One region of the Azospirillum sp. P4_B5 genome, then DNA from elsewhere that is predicted to be linked to it. Evidence: predicted binding sites of a transcription regulator. Region 1 holds the regulator's gene; the other holds the start of a gene.
The links. Region 1 encodes HrcA, which represses chaperone genes, less so after heat shock. Its sites were predicted from a motif close to GTTAGCACTCNCCNNNGGNGAGTGCTAAC; they were not measured.
Positions count from the first base shown of each region.

Region 2: a site for HrcA is predicted at 5,360-5,388, ahead of groES (co-chaperone GroES). Genes of this name have one in related genera too.

Region 1 covers NZ_JBFUHT010000044.1:38,589-46,068, reverse strand. The annotation lists gene gshB (glutathione synthase) at 1-348, shown strand, start outside; gene AC1DVI_RS25985 (dihydrofolate reductase) at 495-1,001, opposite strand; gene AC1DVI_RS25980 (methyl-accepting chemotaxis protein) at 1,034-2,725, opposite strand; gene hemW (radical SAM family heme chaperone HemW) at 2,915-4,081, opposite strand; gene AC1DVI_RS25970 (non-canonical purine NTP pyrophosphatase) at 4,069-4,659, opposite strand; gene rph (ribonuclease PH) at 4,674-5,393, opposite strand; gene hrcA (heat-inducible transcriptional repressor HrcA) at 5,557-6,597, shown strand; gene grpE (nucleotide exchange factor GrpE) at 6,662-7,300, shown strand.
Region 2 covers NZ_JBFUHT010000025.1:17,355-24,834, reverse strand. The annotation lists gene AC1DVI_RS19465 (COX15/CtaA family protein) at 1-398, opposite strand, end outside; gene AC1DVI_RS19460 (pyridine nucleotide-disulfide oxidoreductase) at 592-4,086, shown strand; gene AC1DVI_RS19455 (lysozyme) at 4,255-4,746, opposite strand; gene AC1DVI_RS19450 (usg protein) at 4,886-5,149, opposite strand; gene groES (co-chaperone GroES) at 5,444-5,734, shown strand; gene groL (chaperonin GroEL) at 5,787-7,430, shown strand.

The DNA of each region.
Region 1 (7,480 bases):
ATCCGCCAGGGCGACAAGCGCATCATCCTGATCGACGGCGAGCCCGCCGGCGCCGTCAGCCGCATGCCCCAGGAGGGCGAGGCCCGCGCCAACTTCCACGCCGGCGGCAGCGCCAAGAAGACGGAGCTGACCCCGCGCGAGCAGGAGATCTGCAAGGCCATCGGCCCGGTGCTGCGGGAGAAGGGTCTGGTCTTCGTCGGGATCGACGTGATCGGCGACTACATGACCGAGATCAACGTGACCTCGCCCACCGGCATCCAGGAGATCAACCGGCTCGACGGGTCGGCGCTGGAAGCCACCCTGTGGGACGCCATCGAGCGGCGGCACCGGGAGAGCAAGGGAGCCTGAAAAGTCCCTCTCCCGCCCCGGGAGAGGGAAGGGGCCCGCGCGAAGCGTGGGAAGGGTGAGGGTGCCGGCAACGGGCCGGCATTCAATCTTTGGATGCCCCCTCACCCGGCGCTTCGCGCCACCCTCTCCCGGGGCGGGAGAGGGGATCACACCCTGGCGGCGACGGCGCTCCTGACGAGGTCCACGTACCGGTAATCCAGCCCGTTCTCGGTCAGCAGCGGGCCGCGTTCCGTCTCCACCCACTCCGGTCCCAGCGGCGGCATCACCGTGTCGCCCTCCACATCCCGCTCGACGCGGGTCAGGTGGACGATGTCGGCGAGCGGCAGGGTTTCGCGGAACAGTTCGGCGCCGCCGATCACGGCGACCTCCGGGACGCCGCGGCCGCGGCACCAGTCCAGCGCCGCGTCGAGGCCGCCGAACCAGCGCGCGCCGTCCCGCTCGCCCGGCGGGACACTGCGGCTGACCACGAGATTGTCGCGGCCGGGCAGGGGCTTGCGGGGCAGTGACTCCCAGGTGCGCCGGCCCATCAGGACCGGCTTGCCCATCGTCAGCTCCCGGAAGCGCTTCAGGTCGCCGGGCAGGGACCAGGGCAGAGTGCCGTTGCGGCCGATCACGCCGTTGCGCGCCGCGGCAACCACCAGACTGATGCGCATCCCAACCCCTTTCCCGGACCGTTCACCCCACCTTACGCCGCGCGAAGCTGCTGAAGGAAGCTTCCGACCTCCCGGTGCAGCGTGTCGAGCTGGTGGCCGAGCTGGCGCGACATCTCCAGCACGTCGCGGGCGGTGGCGCCGCTCTGGGTCGCCGCACCGGTGACGCCGGTGATGTTGGCCGACACCTCCTGCGTGCCGCCCGCCGCCTCCTGGACGTTGCGGCTGATCTCGCGGGTGGCCGCCCCCTGCTCTTCGACCGCGGAGGCGATGGAGGTGGCGATCTCGTTCACCCGCAGGATGACCTGGGTCACGCCCTGGATTTCGCCGACCGCGTCGCCGGTCACGGACTGGATGTTGGCGACCTGGGCGGCGATCTCCTCCGTGGCCTTGGCGGTCTGGTTGGCCAGCGCCTTGACCTCGCTCGCCACCACGGCGAAGCCCTTGCCGGCCTCGCCGGCGCGGGCCGCCTCGATGGTGGCGTTGAGCGCCAGCAGGTTGGTCTGGCTGGCGATGTCGTTGATGAGCTGGACGACCGCGCCGATCTTCTGCACCGCCTCGGCCAGCCCGCCAACCTTGTCGTTGGCCCGCCCGCTGAGGGTCACCGCCTCGCCGGCGATGCGCGACGACTCGGCGACCTGCCGGCTGATCTCCTGGATCGAGCCGGCCAGCTCCTCCGACGCGGCGGCCACGGTCTGCACGTTGGCGGAGGTTTGCTCGGTCGCCGCGGCGACCGAGGTCGCCAACTCGTCGGTCTGGGCGGCGGCGCGGCTCATCTCGGCCGCGCGCTCCTCCATCGTCGCCGCCGCATCGGACACGGTGCGGACGACGGCGCCGATGCTCTGCTCGAAACTGGCGGCCAGCGCCAGCATGGCGCGGTGCTTGTCCTCCTCGGCGCGCTGGGCCGACGCGGCTTGCTCGGCCTCCAGCCGCTGCTTGTCGCGGGCGTTGTTCTGGAAGACCAGAACGGCCTTGGCCATGGCGCCGATCTCGTCGCCGCGCTCCGCCTCGGGGAAGCGGGTGTTCAGGTCGCCGTCGGCCAGCGACCGCATCTTGGCGCCCAGCCCGCGCAGCACCCGGCTGATGTCGGTGCCGACCCAGGCGATCAGGCCGACGGCCGGCACCGCCAGCGCCAGGATGACGAAGGCCAGCGTCCGCAGCTGGTCCAGGAAGGCGGCCCGGATGTCGTCGATGAAGATGCCGGTGCCGATGAAGATGTTCCACGGTTCGAAGCCGCGGACATAACCCAGCTTCACCGCCAGATCGCTGCCGCCGACCGTGCGCGGCCAGTCGTATTCCAGCAGGCCGTCGCCGGTGGCGCGGACCATGCGGATGAACTCCACGATCATGTGGACGCCGTTGGCCGACTTCAGCGGCTTGACGTCGGCGCCGATCAGCTTGGCATTGACGTGGGCGAAGCCGTAGCCGTCCATGGTGTGGGCGAAGAGATACTCCTTGCCGCCGGCGTAGCGGATGCCGGCCACCGCGGCCTTGAAGCGGGCCTGAGCCTCGTCGCGGGTGATCTTGCCGGCGGCGGCGTCCGCCTCCAGCGTGGTGGCCAGGGCAACCCCGGTTTCCACGATGCTGTGCAGCGTCTCCAGCCGGTCGGCGTGCATACGGTTGTAGTTGAGGTAAAGGCCGGCGCCGGCGATGGCGAAGGATGCAACCGAAGCCGCGACGACGAGCGTCCACAGCTTGGCCCGAATGGAAAGCCTCGTGAGGATCATGGGATGTCTGCCTGAAACTGTCTGCCCTGTCCCGCGTCCCGGCAAGCGGCGGTTTGTTTGCCCTTGTCTTCGCCGGGACCTCAAGGATGGTCGACAGTCACAGGAAATCTATAAAGGCGCGTATAAGATTCCGTGGCGCGCCGGGCACTGGGCGCCTTTGTCACACCACGTTTCCGGGTATTCCTGCGGTCAGGCGAGAAGAGCCCCCAGCACGGCGTTCAACCGCTGCCGCCCCTCATGCGTGGCGCGCAACGTGTCCTTGCCAACCTCCAGGAAACCGCCGGCCACCAGACGCTCCAGCGCGGCGGGATCGACCAGCCCGTCGAGGTCGCGGCCGGTCTCCTCGACCAGCCGGGCGCGGGCCACCCCCTCGCGCAGGCGCAGCCCCATCATCAGCAGCTCCGACCCGCGGGACTCGCGGGCGACGGGTTCGGGCGCGGCGGCGCCATGGCCGTCGCGCTCGACCCGCTCCAGCCAGATTTCCGGGGCGCGGTGGGCGCGGGTGGCGAGTTTCTCGCCGTCCAGCGTCAGCCGGCCGTGGGCGCCGGGACCGACGCCGACGTAATCGCCGTAACGCCAGTAGGTCAGGTTGTGGCGGCTCTCCTCGCCGGGGCGGGCGTGGTTGGAAATCTCGTAAGCGGGCAGCCCGGCGCGGTCGAGCAGGCTCTGCGTCGCCTCGTAGAGGTCGCCGGCCAGATCCTCGTCGGGCAGCACCAGATCGCCCCGCGCGTGCAGGGGGAAGAAGGCCGTGCCCTCCTCGATGGTCAGCTGGTAGACCGACAGATGGCCGACCGCGTGGTCGAGCGCTTGGGTCAGCTCCGCTTCCCACGCCGCGACGGATTGGCCGGGGCGGGCGTAGATCAGGTCGAAGCTGAAGCGGGGGAAGGTCCGGGCGGCCAGCGCGATGGCGCCGGTCGCCTCGGCCGCGCTGTGCTGGCGGCCGAGGAACTTCAGCGCGGTGTCGTCCAGCGCCTGGATGCCCATCGACAGGCGGTTGACCCCGGCGGCGCGGAAGGCGCGGAACTTGCCGGCCTCGACCGAGGTCGGGTTGGCCTCCAGCGACACTTCCAGGTCGTCGCCGACCGTCCAGCGGGCGGCGATGCGCTCCAGCACGGCGCCGACCGTCGCCGGCTCCATCAGCGACGGCGTGCCGCCCCCGAAGAAGACCGAGGTGACCCGGCGGCCGGGCGTTGCGTCCGCGTAATGATCCAGCTCCCGCACCAGCGCGGCGCGCCAGCGGTCATGCTCGACCCGGTCGCGGACGTGGCTGTTGAAGTCGCAGTACGGGCACTTCGCCTTGCAGAAGGGCCAGTGGATGTAGATCCCGAAGCCAGGATCAGGAATCACTTGAAGCATCGCTCCACAAGCTGGCGGAAGGCGTCGGCCCGGTGGCTCATCTCGTGCTTCCTGGCCGGGTCCATCTCGCCGAAAGTGATGTCGTGGCCGTCCGGCCTGAACATCGGATCGTAACCGAAACCATGCGCGCCGCGCGGCGGCCAGACCAGCGTGCCGGGGCAGCGGCCTTCCACCGTCTCGACATGGCCGTCCGGCCAGGCGAGCGACAGGGCGCAGACGAACCAGGCGCGGCGGTCGGCCTGGCCCTTCAGCCCGTCCTCGACCTTGCCCATGGCCATCTGGAAGTCCTTTTCCGGACCGGCCCAGCGGGCGGAGTAGATGCCGGGGTCGCCGTTCAGCGCCGGCACCACCATCCCGCTGTCGTCGGCCAGCGCGACATGCCCGGCCTTGGCGGCGGCCAGGGCCTTCAGTTCGGCGTTCGCGACGAAGCTGGTCCCCGTCTCCTCCGGCTCGGGCAGGCCAAGCTCGCCCGCGGACACGAAGGAGGCGGCGTAGGGGCCGAGCAGAGCCGCGATCTCGCAGGGGAGGGCCGATTTCCCCTCCCCTGCGAAGCGGGGGAGGGTTAGGGAGGGGGCAATGCGCAACCGCGCCTTTACTTCACCGCGATCGCCGCCTTCTGCAAGGCCACCAGCTCGTTGATGCCCTTGCGGGCGAGCGCCAGCAGTTCCATGAACTGCGGCTCGCTGAAGGGACGTTCCTCGGCGGTGCCCTGGACCTCGACGATGCCGCCATTGCCGGTCAGCACGAAGTTGGCGTCGGCCTGGGCGGTCGAATCCTCGGCGTAGTCGAGGTCGAGAACGCTGGTGTTCTTGTAGATGCCGCAGGAGACGGCGGCGACATGGTCGGTCAGCGGCATGGTCTTCAGGGCGCCGATCTGCATCAGATGCTGGAAGGCGAGATGCAGGGCGACGAAGCTGCCGGTGATGGCGGCGGTGCGGGTGCCACCGTCGGCCTGGATGACGTCGCAGTCGATCTTGATCTGCTTCTCGCCCATGGCGGCGCGGTCGGTGACGGCGCGCAGCGCGCGGCCGATCAGGCGCTGGATCTCCTGGGTGCGCCCCGACTGCTTGCCCTTGGCGGCCTCGCGGTCGGTGCGGCTGTGGGTGGAGCGCGGCAGCATGCCATATTCGGCGGTGACCCAGCCGAGGCCGGTGTTCTTCAGGAAGCGGGGAACGCCCTCGTCCACGCTGGCGGTGCACAGGACGTGCGTGTCGCCGAAACGCACCAGGCAGGACCCCTCGGCGTGCTTGCTGAAATGGGGCTCAAGGGAAATGGTGCGCAACTGGTCGTGGGCGCGGCCGGAGGGACGCATCGGGCATGATCCGCAAATCTGTTGAAATCGGCGGCAAGCTAGCGCCCGCTGCCCCCGCCGTCCAGCGCGCAACCGGGGCGCACGTTGATTCGGCGCGGACACCTGCCTAAATTCGGGACGCCGCCTTCGCGCTTCAACAGCATCGTCCGGTTCCCGCCCCGCCATGATCACCGAGCTGAACCAACGGTCCCGCGAGATCTTCCGGCTGATCGTCGACGCCTATGTGGCGACCGGCGAGCCGGTGGGCTCGCGCACGATCTCGCGGAGGCTCGGCATGGCCCTGTCGCCCGCGACCATCCGCAACGTCATGGCCGACCTGGAGGAGCAGGGGCTGCTCTACGCCCCCCACACCTCCGCCGGCCGCATCCCCACCGAGGCCGGGCTGCGCCTATTCGTCAACGGCCTGCTGGAGATCGGCAGCCTGAGCGAGGACGAGCGCGGTTCCATCGAGGCCAAATGCGCCTCCTCCGGGCGGTCGCTGCAGGACGTGCTGGGCGAGGCCTCCACCCTGCTGTCCGGCCTGTCGCACTGCGCCGGGCTGGTGGTGGCGCCGAAGACCGACCGGCCGCTGAAGCACATCGAGTTCGTCTCGCTGGCCCCCGGCCGGGCGCTGGTCGTGCTGGTCAACGAGGACGGGCTGGTCGAGAACCGCGTCATCGAGGTGCCGGTGGGCGTGCCCGCCGCGACGCTGCAGATGGTCTCCAACTTCCTCAGCGCGAAGCTGGTCGGCCGCACGCTGGACGAGGCGCGGCAGGCCGTGCTGCGCGAGATCGAGGACCAGAAGACCGAGCTGGACGAATTGTCGCAGCGCGTGGTCTCCGCCGGTCTCGCCACCTGGGCGGGCAGCGGCGGGCAGAACAGCGGCCAGCTCATCGTGCGCGGCCAGGCGAAGCTGCTGGAGGACGTCACCGCCCTGTCGGACCTGGAGCGCGTGCGCGCCCTGTTCGAGGCGCTGGAGACCAAGGAGACCATGCTGCGCCTGCTCGACGCCACCGGGAAGGGTGACGGGGTGCAGATCTTCATCGGCGCGGAGAATGTGCTGTTCGGCCATTCCGGCTGTTCGCTGATCATCTCGCCGTTCCAGAACAGCCGCGAGCAGGTGATCGGCGCCATCGGCGTGATCGGCCCGACCCGCATCAATTATGCCCGGATCATCCCGCTTGTGGATTATACAGCCAAGGTCATCAGCCGCCTTGTCGGGTGACGCCCTTGGCAATGCTTCACCCATTTCCCACCAGACGACGACCCAAGACGACAACGAGAGAGCCATGAGCGAAGAGCAGAACAAGCCCGCCGAAGCCGAGGTGGAGCAGACCGAAGCCGTCCAGGACAAGGCCGCCCAAGACAAGGCCGCCCAAGACAAGGCCGCCCAAGACAAGGCCATGGACGCCGGTGCCGGGGATCGCGTGGCCCAGCTTGAGGCCGATGTCGCCAGCCTGAAGGATCAGCTCCTGCGCCAGATGGCCGAGGTGGAGAACACCCGCCGCCGCGCCCAGCGCGACCGCGAGGACGCCAGCAAGTTCGCCGTGTCCAGCTTCGCCAAGGAGCTGGTGACCGTGGCCGACAACCTGCGCCGCGCGCTGGAGGCCGTTCCCGCCGAGGGCCGAGAGAACGACGAGGTGCTGAAGAGCCTCTCCGTCGGCGTGGAGGCGACGGAGCGCCAGCTCATCTCCGCCTTCGAGCGCGCGGGCATCAAGAAGATCGACCCGACCGGCGAGCTGTTCGACCCGAACTTCCATCAGGTGATGTTCGAGATCGAGAACACCGGCAAGCCTGCCGGCACCGTCGTGCAGGTGCTCCAGCCCGGCTACACCATCCATGGCCGCCTGCTGCGCGAGGCCATGGTGGGCGTCGCCAAGGCCGGTCCTCACGAAATGGGCGGCCAGCACGTCGATACGAAAGCCTGATCGTCCTCGGACGGATGCTGACGATCCGTTCCGCAGGTCAGGCGGCACGTCTTGCGGCGCGGGGGCTTCGGCTTGCCGCGCCGCTGCTTTTCGCACGGGTGCCGTCCTTCCGCTGATCCTAAGATACCGAAGAACTTGCGCCGGGCGGATCAATCCCCTATTCGCATCTGGCCCCTATTC
Region 2 (7,480 bases), on a different contig from region 1:
TCGGCGGGGATGCGCCCGTTGACCCAGAAGCGCAGGAAGGGGATCAGGAAGACGAAGCCGATCAGCTGGCCCCAGAAGCGGTGGAACCACTCCCACCAGAAGATCTGCTTGAAGGCCGCCAGATCCATCGCCGCGTTGTGGATGCGGAATTCCGGCGTGGTCTGGTAGAGGCCGAAGACGCGGTTCCATTCCGCTTCCGACAAGGGCGGCAGGATGCCGATCAGCGGCTTCCACTCGACCATCGACAGGCCGGACTCGGTCAGGCGCGTGATGGCGCCGATCACCGCCATGGCGAAGACCATCGCGCAGCAGACGAGAAGCCAATAGGCGATGGGGCGGGTGGAGGCGGGGTCGCGGACGTCTTTCCCGGCGAGGGCGGGGGCGGTGATGTCGGTCACGGACGGGCGGCTCCGGATGATGCGGAAAAGTTCCGGGGGGATAGGGACCTCCGGCTCATGTGGGGTGCGGCAGCGGCTGCGTCAAACGGACACGGGTTACCCCGCCACACCGGACACCGGTTTCGGGTGAAGGCGGCGCGCCGCGGGTGTTACAAATATCAGTCTTACCAACGGCTTCGGATGCGGGGCGGCGATGGCGGACCTCACCCTCGGCTTCGGCCTGTCGTTCCACGAGCTTTACGGGCAGGACGGGCTGGCCCGGCTCGACCGCGCCTTCCTCGCCCGGCTGTCCGACACGGACCTGGCGCTCGCCAACCGGCTGCTCTCCGCCCGCGCGCAGCACGACCGGCTGGAGGCCAAGGCGGAAAGCGACCTGCTGATCGCGCTCGCCCCCCACGCCGAGGATTTCATCAGCGATCTGTTCGGCGTCCGCGCCGCGCTCGACGAACTGCGCGCCCGCCACACGGCGCTGGCGCCGCTCTACACCGCCAAGCGCCTGTTCGTTCAGCGCCGCGCCGCCAAGGCGGTGAAGCCGGAGGCGGTCGCCGCGCTCGACGGGGCGGAGCTGGCCGCAAGGCTGGAGGACTGGTTGGGCGGCCCGCTGACCGAGGCCGCCTTCGCCCGGCAGGTGCTGGCCTGGATGGAGGACGAGGCCACCCACGCCGACCAACTGGACAGCGCCGCCCAGTACGCCGCCTGGGCGGTCTTCAGCGAGGCCGGGCGCGCCCGGCACGGCGATGGCGTCCTGTTTCAGGTGCCGCACCGCACCGACCCGCAGCGTCTCGTCCCCGTGGAGACGGTGGAGTTGCACGGCGTCACCATGATGCGCCTGCCCGACGAGGCATGCCGCGAGCGGCAGGGCTTCCATCTGACCGACCCCGGCACCGATCTGGCCGGCGCTCTGGACGAGGCCAACTACTGCATCTGGTGCCACAACCAGGGCAAGGACAGCTGCTCCAAGGGGCTGCGCGACCGCAAGACCGGCGAGTTCCAGAAGAGCGCCTTCGGCGTCGCGCTGGCCGGCTGTCCCTTGGAAGAGAAGATTTCCGAGATGCACGCGCTGAAGGCCGAGGGCGTGCCCATCGGGGCGCTGGCCGTGGTGGTGGTCGACAACCCGATGTGCGCGGCCACCGGCCACCGCATCTGCAACGACTGCATGAAGGCCTGCATCTATCAGAAACAGCAGCCGGTGGACATCCCGCAGGCGGAGACCCGCACGCTGAAGGACGTGCTGGAGCTGCCCTGGGGCTTCGAGATCTACAGCCTGCTGACCCGCTGGAACCCGCTGGACCTGCGCCGCCCGCTGATGCGGCCGGACAGCGGGTACAAGGTGCTGGTGGCCGGGCTGGGGCCGGCGGGCTTCACGCTGGCCCACCATCTGATGAACGACGGCCACACGGTGGTCGGCATCGACGGGCTGAAGATCGAGCCGCTGCCCGCCGACCTCTCGGGCGTCCTGCCCAGTGGCACGCGGGTGCCCTTCCGGCCGATCCGCGACGTGCGCGACCTCTACGACCGGCTGGACGAGCGGGTCATGGCCGGCTTCGGCGGGGTGGCCGAATACGGCATCACCGTGCGCTGGAACAAGAATTTCCTGAAGGTGATCCGCCTGCTGCTGGAGCGCCGGGCGCGCATGACGATCATCGGCGGGGTGCGTTTCGGCGGCACGCTGACCATCGACGGGGCGCTGGAACTGGGCTTCGACCACATCGCCCTGTGCATGGGGGCGGGCAAGCCGACCGTCGTGCCGATGGCGAACGGGCTGGCCCGCGGGGTGCGGCAGGCCTCGGACTTCCTGATGGGGCTGCAGCTGACCGGGGCGGCCAAGCCGGACAGCATCGCCAACCTCCAGGTCCGGCTGCCCATCGTGGTGATCGGCGGCGGGCTGACCGCCATCGACACGGCGACGGAGGCGCTGGCCTATTACCCCGTCCAGGTCGAGAAATTCCTGTCCCGCTACGAGGTTCTTGTGGCGGAGCGGGGGGAGGCGGCGGTGCGCGCCCGTTGGACGCCCGACGAGGCCGAACTGGCCGACGAGTTCCTGGCCCACGCCCGCGCCATCCGGGCGGAACGCCTGGAGGCGGGCGAGCAGGGGCGCGAGCCGCGCGTCACGGCGCTTCTGCAATCTTGGGGCGGCTCGACCATCGCCTATCGACGGCGGCTGATCGACAGCCCGAGCTACACGCTGAACCACGAGGAGGTGGCGCACGGGCTGGCCGAGGGCATCCGCTTCCTGGAATGCGCCGCCCCGCGCGGGGTGGAGATCGACGAATCGGGCGCCGCGCGGGCGATCCATCTGGCGATCAGCCCGGTCGGGCCGGACGGGGTGGTGGCGCCCGCCGCGGTGGACGCGCGGCTTCCCGCCCGCACCATCCTGGTCGCCGCCGGCACCCAGCCGAACACCATCCTGGCCCGCGAAGAGCCGGAGTGGGTGGAACTGGACGGGCGCTGCTTCCGCGCCATCGACGAGGACGGCATTCCGGTAACGCCGGAACGGACGAGCAAGCCGGCCCAGGCGCATGTGCTGATGGCGCGGGCGCCGGACGGGCGGTTCCTCAGCTTCTTCGGCGACCTGCACCCGTCCTTCGCCGGCAATGTGGTGAAGGCGATGGGCGGGGCGAAGCGCGGCTATCCGGTGGTCAGCCGCGCGCTGGCCCGCCGGGCGCCGACCTCCGTGACGCCGGACGCTCTGGTGCGGCGCCTGAACGCTGAGCTGCGGCCCCTGGTGCACAGCGTCACCCGCCTGACCCCGACCATCGTCGAGGTGGTGGTGAAGGCCCCGGTTGCGGCGCGCCGTTTCGAACCCGGACAGTTCTACCGGCTGCAGAATTTCGAAACGCTGGCGCAACGGATCGGCAGGACCACACTGGCCATGGAAGGGCTGGCCCTGACCGGGGCCTGGGTGGACAAGGAGGCCGGGCTGCTCTCCCTGATCGTGCTGGAGATGGGCGGCTCGTCCGACCTCTGCGCCCTTTTGAAACCCGGCGACCCTGTGGTGGTGATGGGGCCGACCGGCGCCCCGACCGAGATCCCGGAGGGCGAGACGGTGGCGCTGGTCGGCGGCGGGCTGGGCAACGCCGTGCTGTTCTCCATCGGGCAGGCCTGCCGGGCGCGCGGCAACCGCGTCGTCTATTTCGCCGGCTACAAGCGGATGGAGGACCGTTACAAGACCGAACAGATCGAGGCGGCCGCCGACCGCGTCGTCTGGTGCTGCGACGAGGCGCCAAGCTTCACGCCGACGCGCCCCGGTGACCGGACCTTCGTCGGCAACATCGTGGAGGCCATGCGCGCCTACGCGGCGGGTGAACTGGGGCCGGCGGATATTCCGCTGGAGACGGTGGACCGCATCGTCGCCATCGGCTCCGACCGCATGATGGCGGCGGTGGGGGCGGCCCGGCACGGCGTGCTGAAGCCCTACCTGAAGCCCGGCCACGCGGGCATCGGCTCGATCAACTCCCCCATGCAATGCATGATGAAGGAGATCTGTGCCCAGTGCCTGCAACGGCACACCGACCCGGCGACGGGGGAGGAGACGGTGGTCTTCTCCTGCTTCAACCAGGATCAGAGCCTGGACCGCGTGGATTTCGCCAACCTGAACCAGCGGCTGCGCCAGAACGCCGTCCAGGAAAAGCTGACCGCCCAATGGATCGACCGCGGCCTGCGGCTGACCGGCCAGCGGAAGGGGTGAGGTGGATATCATTCCCTCTCCCGCCCCGGGAGAGGGTGCCCGCGAAGCGGGTGGGTGAGGGTACCGCCGAGAATGGATCATTGAATCTTGATGGTACCCTCACCCTCCCACCGCTTTGCGGCGGGTCCCTCCCTCTCCCGGGGCGGGAGAGGGGGGAATCGGGAACGATCACGCGCCCGTGGCGGTGCTGACCGCCGCCTGGGGCAGCGGCGTGGTGGAGCTTTCGAACAGGTCGGCTTCGGCGGCGCGGCGCTTCACCAGACCCGGAAGCTGCGTCTTGACGCCGTTGACCGTGGCGTAGACCCAGCGGCCGAACTGGCCGGCGGCACCTTCGTAATCGCCCTGGTTCAGCAGGCGCAGCAGGGTCGAGCATTGCAGGCTGCCGGCCCCCAGGTTGAAGACGAAGGAGGCCAGCGCGCCGCGCTGGTCCGGGTTCAGCGCGACGGTGACCAGCTTGTCCACCTGGGCGGCGGCGGAGGTCAGGTCCGACTTCAGGAAATCGTCGGCCTGGGCGGAGGAAATGCTCTGCCCCAGCTCGACCCCGGCGGTGTGGCCGTAGCCGATGGTCGGCACCCCCGCCGGGCACAGGTAGGCCTTGAGGTAAAGACCCTCGAAATGCTTCACAAGATTGACCGCTTCTTCGCAAACCGGCGTCGTCATGTTCGTCTTCCCCAGCGTGTCGTGAACGTGCATCGGCACGATCGGTTCGTGCTTTGGGGAGGGTATCCGAAGCAATAAACGCCTAAAAATGGTTTATTTTTTCACATTCACCCGCGTCGGATGAAGGCTTGGCCGGGTGTCAGTTCCAGCGGAACTCCGCGGCCACCGCGCGAGCCTCCACCGGTGTGATCAGGCGGTTGGTCGCCAACTTCACCGAATGCAGCCTGCCGTCCAGGTTGGCCTGCCAGAAATCCAGGAACCGGCGCAGCACCGGGTAGCCGGGGGCGAGGTCCAACTCCTGCCAGAGATAGCTCTGCAGCAGGTGCGGGTGGTCCGGCATGTGGTACAGAATCTCCGCCGTGGTCAGGCGGTAATCGCGAAGCTGAAGCCCCAGACTGGCCATGCTCTGCCTCCGTGATGGTGGAACCGGTGGCGTCCTCGCGCTGTGCCTTCGTGATTCTTTTGTGAAAGTGTGCCGTTCGCGGCTGCGGCAGGCAACAAAAATTTTTCTTCTTTTTCAATGCATTAGCAGCAATTCATGGTGACTGCTGCCAGGAATCGCACCGATTGCCGCAACGACCCTCTTGAATCGAAACCGCAGCTCGATTAGCTGTCTGGCACTCGCCGGGGGAGAGTGCTAACAGCCCCGAGCCCGGCGCCAATCCTTTCAATAAGCCTTGATCCTGGAGGCATCCCCATGAAGTTCCGTCCGCTGCACGACCGCGTCGTCGTCAAGCGTCTGGAGTCCGACACCAAGACCAAGGGCGGGATCATCATCCCCGACACCGCGAAGGAGAAGCCCCAGGAGGGCCAGGTCATCGCGGTGGGTCCGGGCGCCCGTGACGAGAGCGGCAAGGTCGTTGCGCTCGACGTGAAGGCCGGCGACCGCATCCTGTTCGGCAAGTGGTCGGGCACCGAGGTGAAGATCGAGGGCGAGGATTTCCTGATCATGAAGGAATCCGACATCATGGGCGTCGTCGAGGCCTGAGCCTCCGCCCGCGCCGAGCGATCCAACCCCCCGAATTTCAAGGAAGTGAGCAATGGCTGCCAAGGAAGTTAAGTTCTCCGCCGCCGCGCGTGAGAAGATGCTGCGCGGTGTGGACATCCTCGCCGACGCCGTGAAGGTGACGCTGGGTCCGAAGGGCCGCAACGTCGTGATCGAGAAGTCCTTCGGCGCTCCGCGCATCACCAAGGACGGCGTCTCGGTCGCCAAGGAAATCGAGCTGTCGGACAAGTTCGAGAACATGGGCGCCCAGATGGTGCGTGAGGTCGCGTCGAAGACGAACGACCTGGCCGGCGACGGCACCACCACGGCGACCGTTCTGGCCCAGGCCATCGTCCGCGAGGGCGTGAAGTCGGTGGCCGCCGGCATGAACCCGATGGATCTGAAGCGCGGCATCGACCTCGCCGTCGAGACCGTCGTGAACGACATCCGCGGCCGCGCCAAGAAGGTGACGACCAACGACGAGATCGCCCAGGTCGGCACCATCTCCGCCAACGGCGAAGTCGAGATCGGCAAGATGATCGCCCTGGCCATGGAGAAGGTCGGCAACGAGGGCGTCATCACGGTGGAAGAGGCCAAGAGCCTGGAGACCGAGCTGGACGTCGTCGAGGGTATGCAGTTCGACCGCGGCTATCTGTCGCCGTACTTCATCACCAACGCCGACAAGATGATCGCGGACCTCGAAAACCCGTTCATCCTGCTGCACGAGAAGAAGCTGTCGGGTCTGCAGGCCCTGCTGCCGGTCCTCGAGGCCGTCGTGCAGTCCTCGCGTCCGCTGCTGATCATCGCCGAGGACGTCGAGGGCGAAGCCCTGGCGACCCTGGTCGTGAACAAGCTGCGTGGCGGCCTGAAGGTCGCCGCCGTGAAGGCCCCGGGCTTCGGTGACCGCCGCAAGGCGATGCTGGAGGACATGGCCATCCTGACCGGCGGCCAGGTCATCTCCGAGGATCTCGGCATCAAGCTCGAGAACGTCACCATCGACATGCTGGGCACCGCCAAGAAGGTCGTGATCTCCAAGGAGAACACCACCATCGTCGACGGCGCCGGCTCGGCCGAGGACATCCAGGCCCGCATCGGCCAGATCAAGGCGCAGGTCGAGGAGACCACCTCGGACTACGACCGCGAGAAGCTGCAGGAGCGTCTGGCGAAGCTGGCCGGCGGCGTTGCCGTCATCCGCGTCGGCGGCGCCACCGAGGTCGAGGTGAAGGAGCGCAAGGATCGCGTTGACGACGCCATGCACGCCACCCGCGCCGCGGTGGAAGAGGGTGTCGTCGCCGGCGGCGGCTCGGCCCTGCTGTACGCCACCAAGGCGCTCGACGCCCTGAAGCCGATCAACGACGAGCAGCGCGTCGGCATCGAGATCATCCGCCGCGCCCTGCAGGCCCCGGTCCGTCAGATCGCCTACAACGCGGGCACCGACGGTTCGATCGTGGTCGGCAAGCTGCTGGACCAGAACGACGCCAACTTCGGCTACGACGCTCAGAAGGGTGAGTTCACCGATCTGGTCGCCGCCGGCATCATCGACCCGGTGAAGGTGGTTCGCACCGCCCTGCAGGACGCGGCCTCGATCGCCGGCCTGCTGATCACCACCGAGGCGATGATCGCCGAGAAGCCGGAGAAGAAGGCTGCTCCGGCCGGCATGCCGGGTGGCATGGACGACATGGGCGGCATGGGCTTCTGATAGCCCGCGTTTCCCAGCACGTTTGCGGAAAGGGCGGTCCCTCGGGGCCG